One region of the Streptomyces sp. SAI-127 genome, then DNA from elsewhere that is predicted to be linked to it. Evidence: riboswitches for the same ligand, from Rfam matches in the RefSeq annotation. Region 1 holds a riboswitch; the other holds the start of a gene.
The links. A riboswitch is a leader RNA that binds a small molecule or an ion and turns the genes downstream of it on or off. The one in region 1 is predicted to bind cobalamin.
Positions count from the first base shown of each region.

Region 1 (9,052 bases):
GAGAGTGTGCCGACCCGCTTTCATGCTATGCCTGGTGCACATTTCGGGCATCCGGTGTTTCGCGGTTCTCGCGGCGCAGTGCACACATCACGGCCTCGATCGGTCATGGAGGGTCATACAGGTGGCTGTGATTTCTGTGCGGGCCGCTGTGGCGCGCTGCCCCCGTTGCTGAGGTTGCTGTACTTCGCTGCTGTACTGCATCACAGCTCCACTCGGGACTCCGTCTCACTGCTCCCCTGCCGCAACACGACGTACGCCGGCCTGCGAAGCGACGGCTCCATGACCTTGAGCAGCGTCTGGGCATCCGGCCCGTAGGCGTACAACCACCGGGCAGCCTTGGCCGACCTCGCAGCAGCTCTGGCAGCGAACCTCGTGGGTGACGACGGCGAGCACTACGCGGGGGCCGCCAATTCCGTTCCGACGTGGAAACCTTCGACCGCCCAGCGAGCCACGCTGATCGGCACGTACCCCCGACCGGCTCAGGACACCTGCGCCAACAGCCCGCGCACCGCCTCGTCCACCACCCGGTACCGCACCACCCGCCCCTCCTTCTCCCCCGCCACCACCCCGGCCGCCCGCAGCAGCCGTAGCGCCTGGGACACGGCGGGGTCGTTCATGCCCGTCGCGATCGCGAGGTCGGAGACCGCCAGCGGGCCGGTGCGGTGCAGGGCCAGGAGCAGGGAGAGGCGGTTCGGGTCGGCCAGGAGGGCGAAGCGGTCGGACCAGGTGCGGACGTGTCCCGGGTCGCCGATCGCGGCGATGGCGTCGCACACCCGGTGTCCGTCGATCGTGCGGCGGTCGGCTCGGTCGGCCGGGACGAGGTGCATGGCGCTCATCCTCGCAGGCAGCCCTGTGTGATCTTCCATACCTGCGCAGGTGTGCAGCTATGCAGGAGACCCCGCGCCCGCCTACGGTGGGCGGGCCGTGGTGCTCGGGAAGCCGGTGACGACCCCTCAAAGGTCCAGTCCGGTGCGGCCCTCGCCACTGTGATCGGGGAGTTTCCCTCCCACGTCCCTCGCGGGACAGCCACTGGCCGTCACCATCAGGCCGGGAAGGCGGGCAGGGAAACGCACGACCCGTAAGCCAGGAGACCGGCCACGGCAGCTCACGCGTTCATCCACGAGGTGCTGGAGTGACCACCGTATGACTGATCCTGCGCTGCCCGAGACCGCCGCCGCCTCCTTCCGCTGGCGGCGCGAGGACACCGTCAAGACGGTCGGTCTGATGGTCGCGATAGCCGCCCTGCACATCGTCGCCTTCGGCATCCTCTTCCTGCTGGTCGTCCCGGAGCACTACGAGGTGGGCGACAAGGCCTTCGGCATCGGACTCGGGATCACCGCCTACACCCTCGGTATGCGGCACGCCTTCGACGCCGACCACATCGCCGCGATCGACAACACCACGCGCAAGCTGATGGCGGACGGCAAGCGGCCGGTGTCCGGAGGGTTCTGGTTCGCGCTCGGGCACTCCAGTGTCGTGGTCCTGCTCGCCGCGCTGATCGCCGGCGGCACCCAGCTGGCCGGCAAGGTCATGAACGAGGGGTCAAGTACCCACCAGGTGCTCGGATTTCTCGGTACGACGGTCTCCGGGTCGTTCCTCTATCTCATCGCCGCTCTCAACCTGGTCGCCCTGATGGGCATCCTGAAGGTCTTCCGGGCGATGCGGGCGGGAACGTACGACGAGAAGGAGCTGGAGCAGCATCTCGACTCGCGCGGCTTCATGAACCGGATCCTCGGGCGGCTCACCAAGTCCATCACCCGGCCGGGGCAGATGTTTCCGCTGGGCTTCCTGTTCGGGCTCGGCTTCGACACGGCCACGGAAGTGACCCTGATGGTGATGGCCGGGTCGGGTGCGGCCGCGGGCCTTCCCTGGTACGCCATCCTCTGTCTGCCGCTGCTCTTCGCCGCCGGCATGAGCCTGTTCGACACCCTCGACGGCACGTTCATGAACTTCGCCTACCAGTGGGCCTTCTCCAACCCCGTCCGCAAGGTCTTCTACAACCTCGCCATCACCGGTCTGTCCATCGCGGTCGCCTTCTTCATCGGCACGATCGAGCTCGTCGGCGTCCTGCACGACAAGCTCGACCTCACCGACGCCCTCACCACCTGGATCGCCGACATCGACCTCGACAACGTCGGCTACGTCATCGTCGGCCTGTTCGTGGTGGTGTGGGCGGCGGCGATCGCCTACTGGCGGCTCGCGAAGGTGGAGCAGCGGTGGGGCGTCAGCAGTTCTTGAGGGACCACCCCCCGGTGCTGCGAGCCCGCTGCGAGCGGCCGGGCCACGGCTAGGCGCCCTCCACCGCCGTCAGCCACAGCTTCACGTACCGCTCCACGTCGACGCCCAACCCCACGTCCACGAGCGTCACTTCACGTTCGCCGTCGTGGATCTCGGACTCGCCGGGACGGCGGCGGCGGTCGACGACGGTCTGGCCGCGGGTCGGGCCCGGGGCCAGGCTCACCTCCACCGGCAGGAGTTCGGTGGTCAGACCGTCCGGGTCGACGACCGCGCAGACCGCGCCCGCGTCGCCGAGGCCGCCCGTGGGGGTGGGGTCGCCGGAGGTGGCCGGGTCGCGGTGGGCGAGGAGTTCCCCGGCCATGCGCAGGCTGGGCTCCGAACTCGCCCGCAGCCGCTGGACGTCGGCGGCGGGGACGACGACCCGCTCGAAGACGTCCAGGCCGTACATGGTGATCGGCACCCCGGCGGTGAGCAGCACGGCGGCCGCTTCGGGGTCGTGCCAGACGTTGAACTCCGCGACCGGCGTGGCGTTCCCGGTCGCCACCGCGCCGCCCATGAACACGATCCGCTCGATGTTCCGCACCACCTCGGGGTGCGTACGAAGGAGCAGGGCGATGTTGGTGAGCGGCGCGGTCGGGATCAGCGTGACCGGGCGGGGCGAGGCGAGGATCTCCCGCCTGAGCAGGGTCACCGCGTCCACGTCCACCGCCACCCGGGTCGGCGCGGGCAGCCCCAGGTCACCCATGCCGTCGAGGCCGTGCACGTGCTGCGCGGTGCGCACGGGCTCGATCAGCGGCCGCGCGGCGCCCCGGGCGACGGGGATGTCCCCGGCCCCGGCCTGCTCCAGGACGGTCAGAGTGTTGCGGACGACGCCGTCGACGTCGGTGTTCCCGGCGACACAGGTGACCGCGCGCAGATCGATGCCTGGATGCCGTACGGCGAACAGCAGGGCCAGGGCGTCGTCGACACCGGTGTCGCAGTCGATGATCACCGGGATGGGCTGACCGGTCACGGCGGGGGTCCTTTCGTCACTGGCATACGGGTCCGACCTTACGCAGCCGCCCAGAGTTCGGCCCCGCGATCACCGGCCCGGGCACCGATCCGCTCCAGCAGCTCGTCGACCGGCACCGCTCCTGGCCTACGGCCGTCCCGCAGTCGTACGGCCGCACAGCCGGCGTCGGCCTCCCGCTCCCCGATCACCGCCTGGTACGGCACGAGGCGCGCGGCGCGGACGCGGGCGCCGAGGGTGCCGTGGCCGGGGCCCGAGAGTTCGGCCCGGACGCCGCGCGCTTCGGCCTGCCGTACGAGGTCATGGGCCCGTTCCTCCTGGGCGTCGCCCACCGGCAGAACCACCAGCTGTACGGGGGCGAGCCACACCGGGAAGGCACCGCCGTGCGCCTCGATGAGATGGGCGACCGCCCGTTCCACGCTGCCGATGATGCTGCGGTGGACCATCACCGGGCGGTGTTTGCCGCCGTCGGGGCCGATGTAGTGGAGGTCGAAGCGTTCGGGCTGGTGGAAGTCGATCTGGACGGTGGAGAGGGTGGACTCCCGACCGGCGGGGTCGGTGATCTGTACGTCGATCTTGGGGCCGTAGAAAGCCGCCTCGCCCTCGACCGACTCGTACTCGATGCCGTCCAGGACCTCTTCGAGGAGGGCGGTGGCGCGGCGCCAGAGCGCGGGGTCCGCGACGTACTTGCCGGAGTCTCCCGGGAGGGACAGACGGAACCTGGACGCTCGGATGCCGAGGTCGTCGTAGGCGCGCCGGATGAGTCCGAGGGCGGCGCGGGCTTCCGCCACGGCCTGCTCAGGGGTGCAGAAGATGTGGGCGTCGTTGAGCTGGATGGAGCGGACGCGGGTGAGACCGCCGAGGACGCCCGACAGTTCGGAGCGGTACATGCCGCCCAACTCGGCGATCCGCAGGGGAAGTTCACGGTAGCTGTGGGCCCGTGACCGATAGATGAGCGCGTGGTGCGGGCAGAGGCTGGGCCGCAGCACGACCTCCTCGCCGCCCAGCCGCATCGGCGGGAACATGTCGTCGCCGTAGTGCGACCAGTGCCCGGAGATCTCGTACAGCTCCCGCTTCCCGAGCACCGGCGAGTACACATGCCGGTACCCGGCGGCCCGCTCCGCCTCCCTGACGTACTCCTCCAGGACATGCCGTACGACGGCCCCGTCGGGCAGCCAGTACGGCAGCCCCGCGCCCATCAGCGGATCGGTGTCGAACAGCTCGAGCTCACGGCCGAGTCGGCGGTGGTCATGCTGCATGGGGTTGATGTGGTTCGTGGGGTTCATGGGGTCCTCCCTCGCGATGGGGGGGGCGAGGAGCCGACGGGAACGACGAAGCCCCGGGGCACTCGCCCCGGGGCTTCGGACTGCGTCAGCTGTCAGCGCGCCGGGACCTGCTCCGGCGTCGTCGTGATGGAGGGGATGGCTTGGGCGCGCTGCATGGGGTGAGGGTAAGGGGAGGGGTGGGGGTGGGGCGAAGGGTTTTCGGGCGGGGTGGCGTTCTGGCACGTCGAGTCCGTGTGCAGCCGGGACCTGTCGGAACCTGGCGGAGTAGTGGATCAGGTCAGGGCCCGGTACTCGGGGGACGGATCGGCCAGTTCGGGATGCTCGACGGGGTAGCGCTCCCCGTGGATCCGGCTCATCGCCCAGTGCCAGGCCTCGTCGTGGAAGACCAGGCCGCGGTAGGGGTGGCCGGCCGGTTCATAGGGGTAGCAGCGCAGGGCCGCCGCCCGGGACGCGGACAGGGACATGCCGCCGTGGTGGTGCATCACCCAGGCGTAGGCGCGGCGCTCGGACCGGAGGAGGTCGAGGTATTCGGCTTCGGTCCAGGTCATGGGGGCTGGTCAGGGGTGCGCGCGGTGCAGGGACCGTATGAAGGTGGTCCAGGTGTCGGGGACGACTTGGAGTATCGGTCCGCCGGGGGTCTTGGAGTCGCGGACGGCGATGGTGTGGGGGTGGTTGCGGGCGACTTCGACGCACTCGCCGTGCGCGTCGCCGCTGCTGTACGTGGACTTCCTGAACTCGTAGTCGGACACGGGCCCTACATCTCCTTGCGGATGCCGTCGATGAGTCTTACGGAGTTGCTGTGCGCGAGTCCGAGCCGCGTGATCCGATCGAAGGTCGCGTTGTGGTGCGCGGCGTCAGTCTCGCTCTCCAACCAGACCTTCGTCGACGAAGTATCCACCTGTACGACGTCCAGAGCACCGGGCTCAGCGAAGGAGACGACGGTGAAGGCACAGGTCATCCCGGGGTGGGCGCCGACGATGAAGGGGACCACCTGCACCCGCACGTTGGGCAGGTGCGCCGCCTCCAGCAGATGCTCCAGCTGAGCCCGCATGACATCTCGACCACCGACCAATTGGCGTACGGCACCCTCATGAAGCAACGCCCAAAGCTGTAGCGGGCGTTCGCCGCCCAGCCTCGCCTGCCGGGCCATCCTCGCCTCGACGAAGGTCTCGATCTCGTCGAGGTCGTCCCAGGAACCGTTCCCGACTGCGAGGGCACGGGCGTAGTCGGCGGTCTGCAAGAGGCCGGGCACAAAGGCGAGTTGCCAGGTGCGGAGTTCCGTGGCGATGTCCTCCAAGGCCACGTACTCGATCTGCGCGGTCAGTTGCGGGTACTGGTTCCACCAGCCCTTTGCCTTACGCCGTTCCCGATCCGCCTTGGCGAGGGCGAGCAACTTGCCGATAACTGCCTCGTCGGTCTCGCCGTACAGATGGGACAAGGCCCTGATGTCGGGATCGCGCAACGGCACCTGCCCGCGCTCGATCTTCGCCACCTTGGTGACGGATGCCGTCAGCGCCTCCGCGGCATGTGCCTGCCTGAGATCACGCGCTTCTCGCATCCGCAGCAGCTCACCACCGAGCCGCCGCCCCAGAACGGTCGTGATGGTCTTCCCACGGTCGGGGTTCCTGCCTGCCACGCGTGCCCTCCTTAGGTAAGGCCAGCAATATTTCTGCCCTGTTCGATTTCTGCCCAATTTCCCTAGAGGCTACCGTCAGTACTCGACCGCTCGCTCAGCGAAACCAGTTGGCGGAAGTGCACCGTGCTGCCCGCACGGCGGAGCCACCCCCGACTTCCCAGCCCCCGGAGGAACCCGTGACCGACGCCTGCCCTCCCCGCCCGCCCAAGTCCTACGACCGCCACGACGAAGTCAGTTACACCCCGTACCCGCGCAGCATCCCCCTCGCCCGCAGGCACGTGGCCGGACTCGCCGTCGACTGGGGCCATCCGGCCCTCGCCGGCGACGCAGCCCTGGTGGCAAGCGAGTTGTGCACGAACGCCCTGCTGCACGGCTGCCTACGAGACCGCCTCTTCCGCGTCGAGACGACCCTCACCGCCACCGCCCTCCGCATCGCGGTGACCGACCCGAGAGGAGAACGCCTCCCCGGCACCCGGCCGCCCCACCCCGACGACCAGTTCGGCCGAGGGCTGCTCATCGTCCGTGTGCTGGCGGGTCGTTGGGCGGTGGAGAGGCTCACGGTCGGCAAGACGGTATGGGCGGAACTGGACCTCCCGAGGAAGTGCGATGCGCCGCGTGAGCAACCCCAACCGATCCATGCCCCGTCTCCTATTTGCTCTGCTGCAGACCTCCACAACCAAACTGAATTCACTTAAGGTTCGGTTGAAGTCATTGACGAGGAGGTCAACCATGGCGTTTGTTCTCATCCACGGTGCAAGCTTCGGCGCGAACTGCTGGGACGAGCTGATCCCCCATCTCGGTGCGGAAGCGTTGGCAGTCGATCTTCCCGGGCGCGGCAGCAGGGCCGGAGTCGACCTGGGCACGGTCACTCTCGCCGACTGCGCCGATGCGGTCCGGGAGGACGTCGAGGCGAAGGACCTGCGGGACGTCGTACTGGTCGGTCACTCCTTCGCGGGAGTCACGATGCCGCGCGTCTTGGACCTCATACCCAACCGGATCCGCCACGTCGTCCTCGTGTCGGCCGTGGTGCCGCCGGACAGATCCCGGGTCCTTGACCAGATCGATCCCGAAGTGCGGGATCTGGTGGAGCAGTCCATCGCCGACGGCGTCTACCACCAGACCCGCGAGGGCGCCGCCGCAATGCTGTGCAACGACATGGACGAGGCGACCACCACGTCCGTCCTGGACCGGCTTGCCGACGATTCGGCCGCCCTGCTGAGCGAGACAGTGGACCTCAGCGGCTACCGACGCGAAATCCCCCGGACCTACGTGCACCTCACGCGGGACCAGTGCTACGTCGAGGAACTCCAGCAGCGATCCATAGCGCTGCTTCGGCCCGACGTCATCGATCTCGACACCGGTCACATGGCAATGATCAGTGCACCCGAAAAGCTTGCCTCCGTCCTCAACACCATTCACGGCTGATCGCCGGTTTTGGCAGATGCTTGACCCCCGTCAATGGCGGGGCCCCTACTCTTCCTTCATGGCGGATCACCAACCGACCCACGCGGGCGTTCCTGACGCCTCCGTCATCCCAAAGCCTGCGTCACGCCGACGTGTTCGCTTGGCTGTTGCCTGCATCGTGATGGGGCTGGCAGTGATCATGGTGGTACCGGCATTGCTCGCGGCGCCGTTGGCAGATCCTTCTCCGATCTTCATGACGGCTGGCGTCATCGCCGGGTTCGGCTGCTGCGCCCTGCCTCACCTCTGCGTGGCACGAAAGCCCTGGCACAGACACGGCCCTGCCTCGCGGTTCCTGACCGCGCGAACCTGGACCGGGCACCGCACGATCGACCTGCACCACCTACGGAGCGTGCGGACCTGGAAAGAGGCCTATCGAGGCGGCGCCACCACGTACCTGATCATCACCGACACCTCCGGTACCCGCTTGAGCTTCGAGAGTCCCGAGGCGGATCGCCTCATACGCCGGTACGCCATCGAGCGGCCGCAGGACGCACCCGAGAGCCACCCGATACGCGTGACCCGACTGGCACTGGCCGACCTGGACATCAAGCCACTTCCCCGCGGCCTCTCCGCTCTCCGGTCCCTGCTCTCTGTAGAGCGATCTGCCCTGCTGGTTGTCGGCCCGATGATGATCTCGGCAGCCCTCGCGTCCCACTGAGCCAGCTCGCGCGTCAAAGTGAGACCACCGCACCTACTAGCTCAAGAACGAGCCGAGGGCCACCAACACCTCACCGCAGTCATCGCCGCTCGCCTGCCGACGCGTCGACGGGCCTTGCTCTGCCCGTATCCGGTGTTCACAGTGAGTGTGCCGTCCGCACCCAGCGGCTCGGCAGGGGCACCCGTGCCGTTGCGTGTGTCGAGGAAGCGGGTGGGACTGGTCGGTACGAACGGGCCTCCGCCTGTGGTGTAGGGGCTCTGGAGGTCCGCGATCAGGTTGACATGACCGCCGCTGTTGTAGATCTCGATCTTGCCGCTGCAGACGGGCGTGACCACCAGGTTGGAGACGGTCTGCCCGGCGCGGTAGTTCAGGCAACTCGCGGGGCGCAGGGTGACGGTCGTGGTGCTGCCCGGCGCGACCTTGCCTTTGGGGACGCCGGTGCCGTTGCGGGTGTCCAGGTCCCGCTCGGGTGTGGTGAGGGGGTACAGACCGCTCAGGTGCGCGCCGGTCCTGGGCACGTTGGTGAGGTAGCCCTGTACGTCGGCGATGAGGTCGACGTTGCCGTGAGCGTTGTAGAGGTCGACGTAGCCGTCGCTGCCGACCCGGACCGTGACCAGGGAGACCAGATCAGCTCCGGGAAGGCGAACGGTTGCGCGAGCGCCTTTTACTCGATCTTGCCGCCCCGATGCCTGATTCCTGGCTGGCGGTTGTCAAAGAGGTGGCGCGGGGCCCTGAACGCTTCCTACCAGTCACCGGCCTCA
Region 1 covers NZ_JARXYJ010000001.1:5,079,594-5,088,645, reverse strand. The annotation lists gene M2157_RS23320 (metalloregulator ArsR/SmtB family transcription factor) at 480-827, opposite strand; cobalamin riboswitch at 909-1,115, shown strand; gene M2157_RS23315 (HoxN/HupN/NixA family nickel/cobalt transporter) at 1,144-2,238, shown strand; gene M2157_RS23310 (nucleoside hydrolase) at 2,288-3,250, opposite strand; gene thrS (threonine--tRNA ligase) at 3,289-4,533, opposite strand; gene M2157_RS23300 (hypothetical protein) at 4,806-5,081, opposite strand; gene M2157_RS23295 (DUF397 domain-containing protein) at 5,091-5,282, opposite strand; gene M2157_RS23290 (helix-turn-helix transcriptional regulator) at 5,288-6,169, opposite strand; gene M2157_RS23285 (ATP-binding protein) at 6,346-6,864, shown strand; gene M2157_RS23280 (alpha/beta fold hydrolase) at 6,899-7,594, shown strand; gene M2157_RS23275 (hypothetical protein) at 7,653-8,291, shown strand; gene M2157_RS23270 (hypothetical protein) at 8,333-8,809, opposite strand; gene M2157_RS23265 (hypothetical protein) at 9,050-9,052, opposite strand, start outside.

Region 2 (9,052 bases), 2.9 Mb from region 1:
CCCGGCGACGATTCCGGCGGTGCCGGCCGCCAGGGCTGCGGTGACGGCAGCGGCCGTCGCTTTGACAGTACGCACGCCTTCAGTGTCCTGTCGGACTCGGTGTACGGCCAGTGGGCGGGTGCCTCCGGCGGTTGGGCGGGTGGGTGCGGGTTCGGTGGGGGCGGGCGTTGTGCGCAGTTCCCCGCGCCCCTGGGTGCCTGCGGCGGCCTGTGCGGGTTCGGTGGGGGCGGGTGTAGCGCGTGCGGGTGTGTTGTGGGTCGGGGCCGGGGTGGGGGGTGTCCGTCCTCGGTCCGGCGGTTGCTGTCGATTGAGCAGTACTGGGCAACGGACGCCGGCCGCTGCGGGTGGACACCCCCCACCCCGTCCCCGGCGCGCCGTACGCGGCTACCGGCCCGTCGGGGCGCGCGGTGCGGCTAACGGTCCGTCGGGGCGCGTGAGGTGGGGATCGGTCCGTCGTGGCGCGGGTGACTGCAACTCCCCAGGGGCGCGGGGAACTGCGCGACCAGCCCCCACCGGCCTGCAGACGCGCAAAGACCCGACGCGGCACCCCCGTAGGCGCCCTGTTCAAGCCCCGCGCTGGCCGTACCCCCGCAACCGCTCCCCCGCCTCCGCCACCTGTTCCTCCGTCAGCAGGTTCGGGGTCAGGCCCGGTACCGCGCGGGCCGTCAGCCACAGGTGGCACATCCATTCCAGTTGGGCTGTGCGGTCGTAGGCCTGGGCGAGGGTGCTGCCGTAGGCGATCGTGCCGTGGTTCTGGAGAAGGCAGGCGGAGCGGTCGGCGAGGGCGTGGAGCATGTTCTCGGCCAACTCGTCGGTGCCGTAGGTGGCGTAGGGCGCAACCCGGACGGCGCCGCCGAGCGCGCCGGTCATGTAGTGGATCGCGGGGAGCTCGGACACGAGCGTGGAGACGGCCGTGGCGTGCACGGCGTGGGTGTGGACGACCGCACGGGCGTCCGTGCTGCGGTAGACGGCGAGATGCATGGGGAGTTCGCTCGTCGGGACCAGGCTGCCGAGGACCTGTCGGCCGTCGAGGTCGACGCCCGTGACGTCGTCCGGCGTGAGGCGGTCGTAGGGGACGCCCGAGGGCGTGACCAGGACCGTGTCCGCGACGCGCACCGAGACGTTGCCGGAGGTTCCGACGACCAGTCCGTGGGACACCGTCCTGCGGGCGGTGTCGACCAACTCCCCCCAGGCGTCCGCCTCCTCGGCACCGACATCCCGTACGTCCCGTGGATCCCGCCGTTCCTCAGCCATGCCGCGATCCTGCCAGCCGTGGCGCCGGATCGCCTCCGGGCGGGGCACTGTAGGGCGCGCGCCCGAGCTACGAAAGGGCGCATTTCCGTATACGCGCCCCTCTCTCACAGCTTGGCCGGAGATCGCCCGCAATTCGATTATCTTCCAGTAATCTCTGGGCTTTGTTGTGCACGACGCCATTCCGGGGGGACACATGGCCCGTGATCGCAAGCCTGCCCGTCGCCGAACCCGCGCCCTGGCCGTGTCCGTGGCCACGCTCACCGTGGGAGGCATGGCACTCGCCGAGACACCCGCCTCGGCGGCGAGCCTGCCCAAGGGGCACGACGTCTCTTCGCACCAGAAGGACGTCGACTGGCGGAAGGCCAGGGCCAAGGGCGCCACGTTCGTCTACGTCAAGGCGACCGAGTCCACCAACTACCGCAATCCGCACTTCGGTCAGCAGTACAACGGCGCGCGCGACGCGGGCATAGTCCGCGGGGCGTACCACTTCGCACTGCCGGACAAGTCGTCGGGCAGGACACAGGCCGCGCACTTCGTACGCAACGGCGGCGCCTGGACCGCGGACGGCTGGACCCTGCCGCCCGCGCTCGACATCGAGTACAACCCGTACGACAAGAAGCACAAGTGCTACCGCATGACCAAGGCGCAGCTGGTCGGCTGGATCAAGTCGTTCAGCGATGAAGTGAAACGGCTCACCGGGCGCCGTCCGGTGATCTACACGACCGCCCACTGGTGGAACACGTGCACGGGCGGCAGCGGCGCCTTCGCCTCCGACCACGCGCTGTGGGTGGCCCGCTACAACTCGGCGGACACGGGAGCGCTGCCCGCCGGATGGTCGTACTGGACGATCTGGCAGTACGACAACAGCGGCAGCCTGCCGGGTGACCAGAATCTCTTCAACGGGTCGGCGAATCAGCTGAGGAGGTTCGCCAGGGGGTCGTAGCCGTGGGGCGCACGGGTCGCGCGGGGGCCGAGAGGTCCGGCACAGCCGTAGCGGAAGATTCCGGTCACCGCACGGCCCGCCTCAGTTCACCTTCCGTTCATCCAGGTTACCTACGTTCAACGCGCCAATGACCTCGAACGATTGCCTGGGTAAATGGAAAACTTCTCGCTGATCCTCGCGATTGTGGTGGTAACCGCACTCGCGTTCGATTTCACGAACGGTTTTCACGACACCGCCAACGCGATGGCCACCACCATCTCGACCGGTGCACTCAAGCCCAAGGTCGCGGTGGCCATGTCCGCCGTGCTCAACCTTGTGGGCGCTTTCCTCTCGGTGGAGGTCGCCAACACGATCTCCAAGGGTCTCGTCGACGAGACCGGCATCCGTCCCGAGGTCATCTTCGCCGCCCTGGTCGGCGCGATCCTCTGGAACCTGCTGACCTGGCTGGTGGGCCTGCCCTCCAGTTCCTCGCACGCCCTCATGGGCGGTCTGATCGGCGCCACCATCGCCTCGGCGGGCATGGGCGCGGTCCACGGCGACGCGCTCATCACCAAGGTCCTGATCCCGGCGATCGCCGCGCCGATCGTCGCGGGCATCGCCGCCATGCTGGCCACCCGGCTCTCCTACACCCTGGGCAAGAAGGCCGACGGCAAGGCCGCCGCGAAGGGCTACCGCACCGGCCAGATCGCCTCGGCCGGCCTGGTCTCGCTGGCCCACGGCACCAACGACGCGCAGAAGACGATGGGCATCATCACCCTCGCCCTGGTCGCCGGCGGTGTCGTCGCGCCCGACTCCGACCCGCCCACCTGGGTCATCCTCTCGGCGGGCCTCGCCATCGCGCTCGGCACCTACCTCGGCGGCTGGCGCATCATCCGCACCATGGGCAAGGGCCTGACCGACCTCCAGCCGCAGCAGGGCTTCGCCGCCCAGACCAGCGCGGCCACCGTCATCCTGGCCTCGTCCCACCTCGGCTTCTCCCTGTCCACCACGCACTCCGTCTCCGGTTCGGTGATGGGCGCCGGCCTCGGCCGCAAGGGCGGCGTCGTCCGCTGGTCCACGGCCACCCGCATGTTCGTCGCCTGGGGCCTGACGCTCCCGGCGGCGGCCCTGGTGGGCGCCCTGGCCGAGTCGGTCACCGACCTCGGCGACTGGGGTACGGCGGTCGTGGCGGTCTTCCTCGTCGCCTCCAGCGCGGCGATCTGGAAGATCTCGCGGCGCGAGGTCGTGGACGCGTCCAACGTCAACCACACCGACGAGCCGGCCGGCGTGGTGACCACGGCGATCGCCGCCGTGACCCCGCCGCCCGCGGGCACGGTGACCGAGGTCCTCACCGCCACGATCCCGGCCCCGCCCGCCACGACGGAACCGGCCGCCCCGCCGGCCGCCGTCTGAGCCCGCAGTACTAAGGAAGCCTCACCATGAAGATCGACTGGGAAGCACTCGGCTCCGTCTTCGGCGTCAGCCTCGTCGTCACCGTGGGCCTCGTGGCCCTGTTCACCCTCGGCATCATGGGCCTGTCCCGCCAGGAACGGGCCACCGCCCAGGGCGACTCGGCCGCCCTCGCGGTCACCGGCGCCTACGCCTGCTTCGCGGCGTGCGCGGCGGCGGTGGCATACGGGATCTATCTGATCGTGGCCTGACGGCACCCCGTCACTCGACGGCCGGGCGGGCACGGAACCTTCGGGTTCCGTGCCCGCCCGGCCGTCTTCCATGACCGGCGATGTGGGGTTCTGCACACTCCCCCGCCGCAGGTCAGAAGCAAGTTGACGGCTCTCGAAGGGCCGTGGTGGACTGCCGGAGCCATATACGGCGGCAGAAGAGGAAGCCGGTGCGAATCCGGCGCGGTCCCGCCACTGTCACCGGGGTGGGTAGCCCCGGGAGCCAGGAACTCTCGCCGCCGGTCTCGTCGAACCAGGGCGTGGACACCCTGAGTGAGGACATGACGCGATGCTCGCCTGCCGATCCACCTGCAGTTCCAGGCACTTGAACGACCCCGCGATCGGCTGAGCCGGTGCGTGCCGATCGCGTCTTCGCGTACGGCTCCGCCGCCGGTCTGATCGGTGACCTTCTGCTCGGTGACCCCCGTCGTGGGCATCCGGTCGCCGCGTTCGGACGGGCCGCGGGCGCCGTGGAGCGGGTGTTGTGGCGGGACCACCGGGGGTGGGGCACGCTGCACACCGCCGTGTGCGTGGGCGGTGCGGTGGGACTCGGTGCCGTGGCGGAGAACGTCGTACGTCCGTCCCGTACCGCTTCCGTCGCGCTCACCGCAGCCGCCACCTGGGCCGTCGTGGGCGGGACTTCACTCGTGCGGGAGGCCCGGGTCATCGGGCGGGCGCTGGAGGCCGGAGACGTCGAGGCGGCCCGGGACCGGCTGCCGCATCTGTGTGGGCGCGATCCTCAGGCACTCGATGCCGACGGGATCGCGCGGGCCGTCGTGGAGTCCGTCGCCGAGAACACCTCCGACGCCGTGGTGGGGGCGCTCATGTGGGGAGCCGCCGCCGGAGTGCCGGGGCTGCTCGGGTTCCGGGCCGTGAACACGCTCGACGCCATGGTGGGACACAAGTCGGTCGAATACCGCCGCTTCGGGTGGGCTTCGGCCCGGCTCGACGACCTCGCCGGGTGGCCGGGGGCGCGGCTGACCGCCGTACTCGCCGCCCTGGCCGGTGACAGTCCGCGGGGTGCCGTGCGGGCCTGGCGGGAGGACGCACCCCAGCATCCGAGCCCCAACGCCGGGCCCGTCGAAGCCTCGTTCGCGGGGGCGCTGGGTGTCCGGCTCGGCGGGACCCTCTCGTACGCGGGGCGGGTCGAGCATCGGCCGGTGCTGAATCAGCGAGGGCGCGCCGTCGCCACGTACGACATCGAGCGCGCCGTACGGCTGTCACGGCGCGTCGGGCTGCTCGCGCTCAGCGTCGGTGTCGCCGCGCGGGCCTTCGTGAAGGGGCGTACGGCATGAGTGGCGGGGGTCTTCTCGTCGCCGGAACCACCTCGGACGCCGGCAAGAGTGTCGTCACCGCCGGGATCTGCCGATGGCTGGTGCGGCAGGGGGTGAAGGTCGCGCCGTTCAAGGCGCAGAACATGTCCCTCAACTCGTTCGTCACGCGCGAGGGCGCCGAGATCGGGCGGGCCCAGGCCATGCAGGCGCAGGCCTGCCGCATCGAGCCCACCGCGCTCATGAACCCCGTGCTGCTCAAGCCCGGTGGTGAGCAGAGCAGTCAGGTCGTGCTGCTCGGGAAGCCCGTCGGGGAGTTGAGCGCACGCGGCTATCACGGCGGGCGGCAGCAGCAGCTTCTCGGGACCGTGCTCGACTGTCTCGGCGAGTTGCGGGGCACGTATGACGCGGTGATCTGTGAGGGGGCGGGCAGCCCGGCCGAGATCAACCTGCGGCGTACCGACATCGTCAACATGGGGATCGCCCGGAACGCCGGGCTGCCCGTGCTGGTCGTGGGCGACATCGACCGCGGGGGCGTCTTCGCCTCCTTCTTCGGGACCGTCGCGCTGCTCTCCCCCGAGGACCAGGCGCTCGTCGCCGGGTTCCTCGTCAACAAGTTCCGGGGGGACGTCTCGCTGCTGGAGCCGGGGCTGGACATGCTGCACGGGCTCACCGGGCGCCACACCTACGGCGTTCTGCCCTTCCGGCACGGGCTCGGGATCGACGAGGAGGACGGGCTGCGGGTGTCACTGCGGGGGACCGTCCGGGAGTCCGCGGTGAGCCCTCCGGTGGGCGAGGACGTGCTGCGGGTCGCCGTCTGTGCGATTCCGCTGATGTCCAACTTCACCGACGTGGACGCCCTGGCCGCCGAACCCGGTGTGGTGGTGCGGTTCGTGGACCGGGCGGAGGAGCTGGCGGACGCCGACCTCGTCGTGATCCCGGGAACCCGTGGGACCGTACGGGCACTTGAGTGGCTGCGGGAGCGCGGGCTGGCCGACGCCCTCGTCACCAGGGCCGCGCAGGGACGCCCGGTGCTCGGCATCTGCGGCGGCTTCCAGATCCTCGGCGAGCACATCGAGGACGAGGTCGAGAGCCGGCAGGGGCACGTCGAGGGGCTCGGAGTCCTTCCCGTGCGGGTGCGGTTCGCGCGGGAGAAGACCCTGACCCGGCCGGAGGGCGAAGCCCTCGGCGAGCACGTCGCGGGGTACGAGATCCATCACGGGGTCGCCGACATCCACGGGGGCGAAGCGTTCATCTCTGATGACAAAGGACACAGCCTGGACGGCTGCCGCGTCGGCCAGACCTGGGGGACCCACTGGCACGGCTCGCTGGAGTCGGACGGGTTCCGGCGGGCCTTCCTGCGGGAGGTGGCGGCCGCCGCGGGCCGCCGGTTCGTGCCGGCCCCCCACACCTCGTTCGCCGCGCTGCGCGAGGAGCAGCTCGACCGGCTCGGCGACCTGATCGAACAGCACGCGGACACGGACGCGCTGTGGCGGCTCATCGAGTCCGGTGCGCCGCAAGGACTGCCTTTCATTCCACCGGGAGCGCCCGCATGAGCACAGTGTTGTTGTTGTCCACCGCCGACACGGATCTGCTGGCGGCCCGGGCCGCTTCCGGTGCCGAGTACCGGATCGGCAACCCGACCCGGATCGACGTCACGGACGAGCTGCCCGCGCTCCTCGACGGCGCGGACATCGCCGTCGTACGGCTGCTCGGCGGCAAGCGGGCCTGGGAGGACGGGCTCGCCGCGCTGAAGGCTTCCGGCGTCCCGACCGTGCTGCTCGGCGGAGAGAGCGTGCCGGACGCCGAGTTGATGGCCGAGTCGTCCGTACCGGCCGGTGTCGTGGCCGAGGCGCTCAGGTACCTCGTCGAGGGCGGTCCCGCGAACCTGGAGGAACTCGCCCGTTTCCTGTCCGACACCGTGCTGCTGACCGGCGAGGGGTTCGCCGAGCCGCAGAAGATGCCGGAGTACGGCGTCCATGGCCCGCTCGCGCCGGACAACGGCCGCCCGACCGTCGGGGTGCTCTTCTACCGGGCCCATGAACTCAGCGGCAACACCGCCTTCGTGGACACCCTGTGCGAGGCCATCGAGGCGCGGGGCGCCAACGCCCTTCCCGTGTACTGCGGTTCACTGCGCGGTGCCGACGCCGGACTCTACGAGCTCCTCGCCCGGGCCGACTCCCTCGTCGCCACCGTCCTCGCCGCCGGCGGCACCCACGCCTCGCAGGCCTCGGCGGGCGGTGACGAGGAAGCGTGGGACATCGGGGCGCTGGCCGACCTCGACGTGCCTGTGCTGCAAGGGCTCTGCCTCACGTCGTCCAGGGCCGCGTGGGACGAGTCGGACGCCGCCCTCTCCCCCATGGACGCGGCCATGCAGGTCGCGATCCCGGAGTTCGACGGACGGCTGATCACCGTGCCGTTCTCCTTCAAGGAGCAGGGGCCCGACGACGTCCCGGTGTACGTGGCGGACCCCGAGCGGGCCGCGCGGGTCGCCGGGATCGCCGTACGGCACGCGGAGTTGAGGCACAAGCCGAACGCCGAGAAGAAGCTCGCGCTGGTCTTCACCGCGTATCCGACCAAGCACTCACGGGTCGGCAACGCCGTGGGCCTGGACACGCCCGCTTCGGCGGTGCGGGTGCTGGACTCGCTCAGGGATGCCGGGTACGTCGTCGAGGGGTACCCCGACAACGGCGACGAGCTCATCCACCGGCTGATCGAGGCCGGCGGACACGACGTCGAGTGGCTGACCGAGGACCAGCTGGCGTCGGCTCCCGCGCGGGTGCCGCTCGCCGACTACCGGGCCTGGTTCGACAAGCTGGAGCCGGGGCTTCGTCAGGCCATGGTGGACGCGTGGGGTGAGCCGCCGGGCTCGCTGTACGTCGACGGGGACGACATCGTGCTGGCCTCGCTCCAGTTCGGGAACGTCGTCGTGATGATCCAGCCGCCGCGCGGCTTCGGGGAGAACCCGATCGCGATCTACCACGACCCGGACATGCCGCCGTCCCACCACTACATGGCCGCGTACCGGTGGCTCGAGGCTGCGACATCGGAAGGCGGTTTCGGCGCCGACGCGGTCGTCCACATGGGCAAGCACGGCACGATGGAGTGGCTTCCGGGCAAGGGCCTCGGCCTCAGCGGGGGTTGTGCGCCGGACGCCGTGCTCGGTGAACTGCCGCTGATCTATCCCTTCATCGTCAACGACCCCGGTGAGGGCACCCAGGCCAAGCGGCGCGGACACGCCACCGTGGTCGACCACCTGGTGCCGCCGATGGCGCGGGCCGACACCTATGGCGACCTCGCCAAGCTGGAGCAGCTCCTCGACGAGTACGCCCTCGTCTCCGACCTGGACCCGACCAAGGCTCCGGCCGTGCGCGCCCAGATCTGGACGCTGGTCAAGGCGGCCGAGCTCCACCACGACCTGCATGTGGACGAGCAGCCGGACGACGCGGCGTTCGACGAGTTCGTCATGCACATCGACGGCTATCTGTGCGAGATCAAGGACGTGCAGATCCGGGACGGGCTGCACATCCTCGGCGGCGGTCCGGTCGACGAGGCCCGGGTCAACCTGGTGCTCGCCGTGCTGCGCGCCTCGCAGGTGTGGGGCGGGCAGGCGAACGCCCTGCCGGGGCTGCGGGCTTCGCTGGCGGAGCATTTCGGGCTGGTCGAGAAGGAGCTGCTGGCCGAGCCCGGTGCGCCGGTGAAGGTTCCGGTCGAGCTCTCCGACCTCGTCGAAGGCCCTGCGCGCAGTGCCGCCGACGCGATCGATCTGCTGGAGCAGCTGTGCCGTCGGGTCGCGGAGGGCATGGAGGCCGTGTCCTGGGACGTGACGGCCGTCCCCGGTCTCGTGCGTGACGTCCTCGGGACCGAACTCCCCGAGGCCGTCGCCGTGCTGGAGTTCGCCTGCACCGAGGTCGTGCCCCGGCTGG
Region 2 covers NZ_JARXYJ010000001.1:8,018,936-8,027,987, reverse strand. The annotation lists gene M2157_RS36855 (alpha/beta hydrolase) at 1-75, opposite strand, end outside; gene M2157_RS36850 (class II aldolase/adducin family protein) at 565-1,254, opposite strand; gene M2157_RS36845 (lysozyme) at 1,448-2,197, shown strand; gene M2157_RS36840 (inorganic phosphate transporter) at 2,351-3,589, shown strand; gene M2157_RS36835 (hypothetical protein) at 3,616-3,837, shown strand; cobalamin riboswitch at 3,968-4,111, shown strand; gene M2157_RS36830 (cobalamin biosynthesis protein) at 4,209-5,150, shown strand; gene M2157_RS36825 (cobyric acid synthase) at 5,147-6,682, shown strand; gene cobN (cobaltochelatase subunit CobN) at 6,679-9,052, shown strand, end outside.
Region 2: another riboswitch for cobalamin. It lies ahead of M2157_RS36830 (cobalamin biosynthesis protein); the one in region 1 lies ahead of M2157_RS23315 (HoxN/HupN/NixA family nickel/cobalt transporter).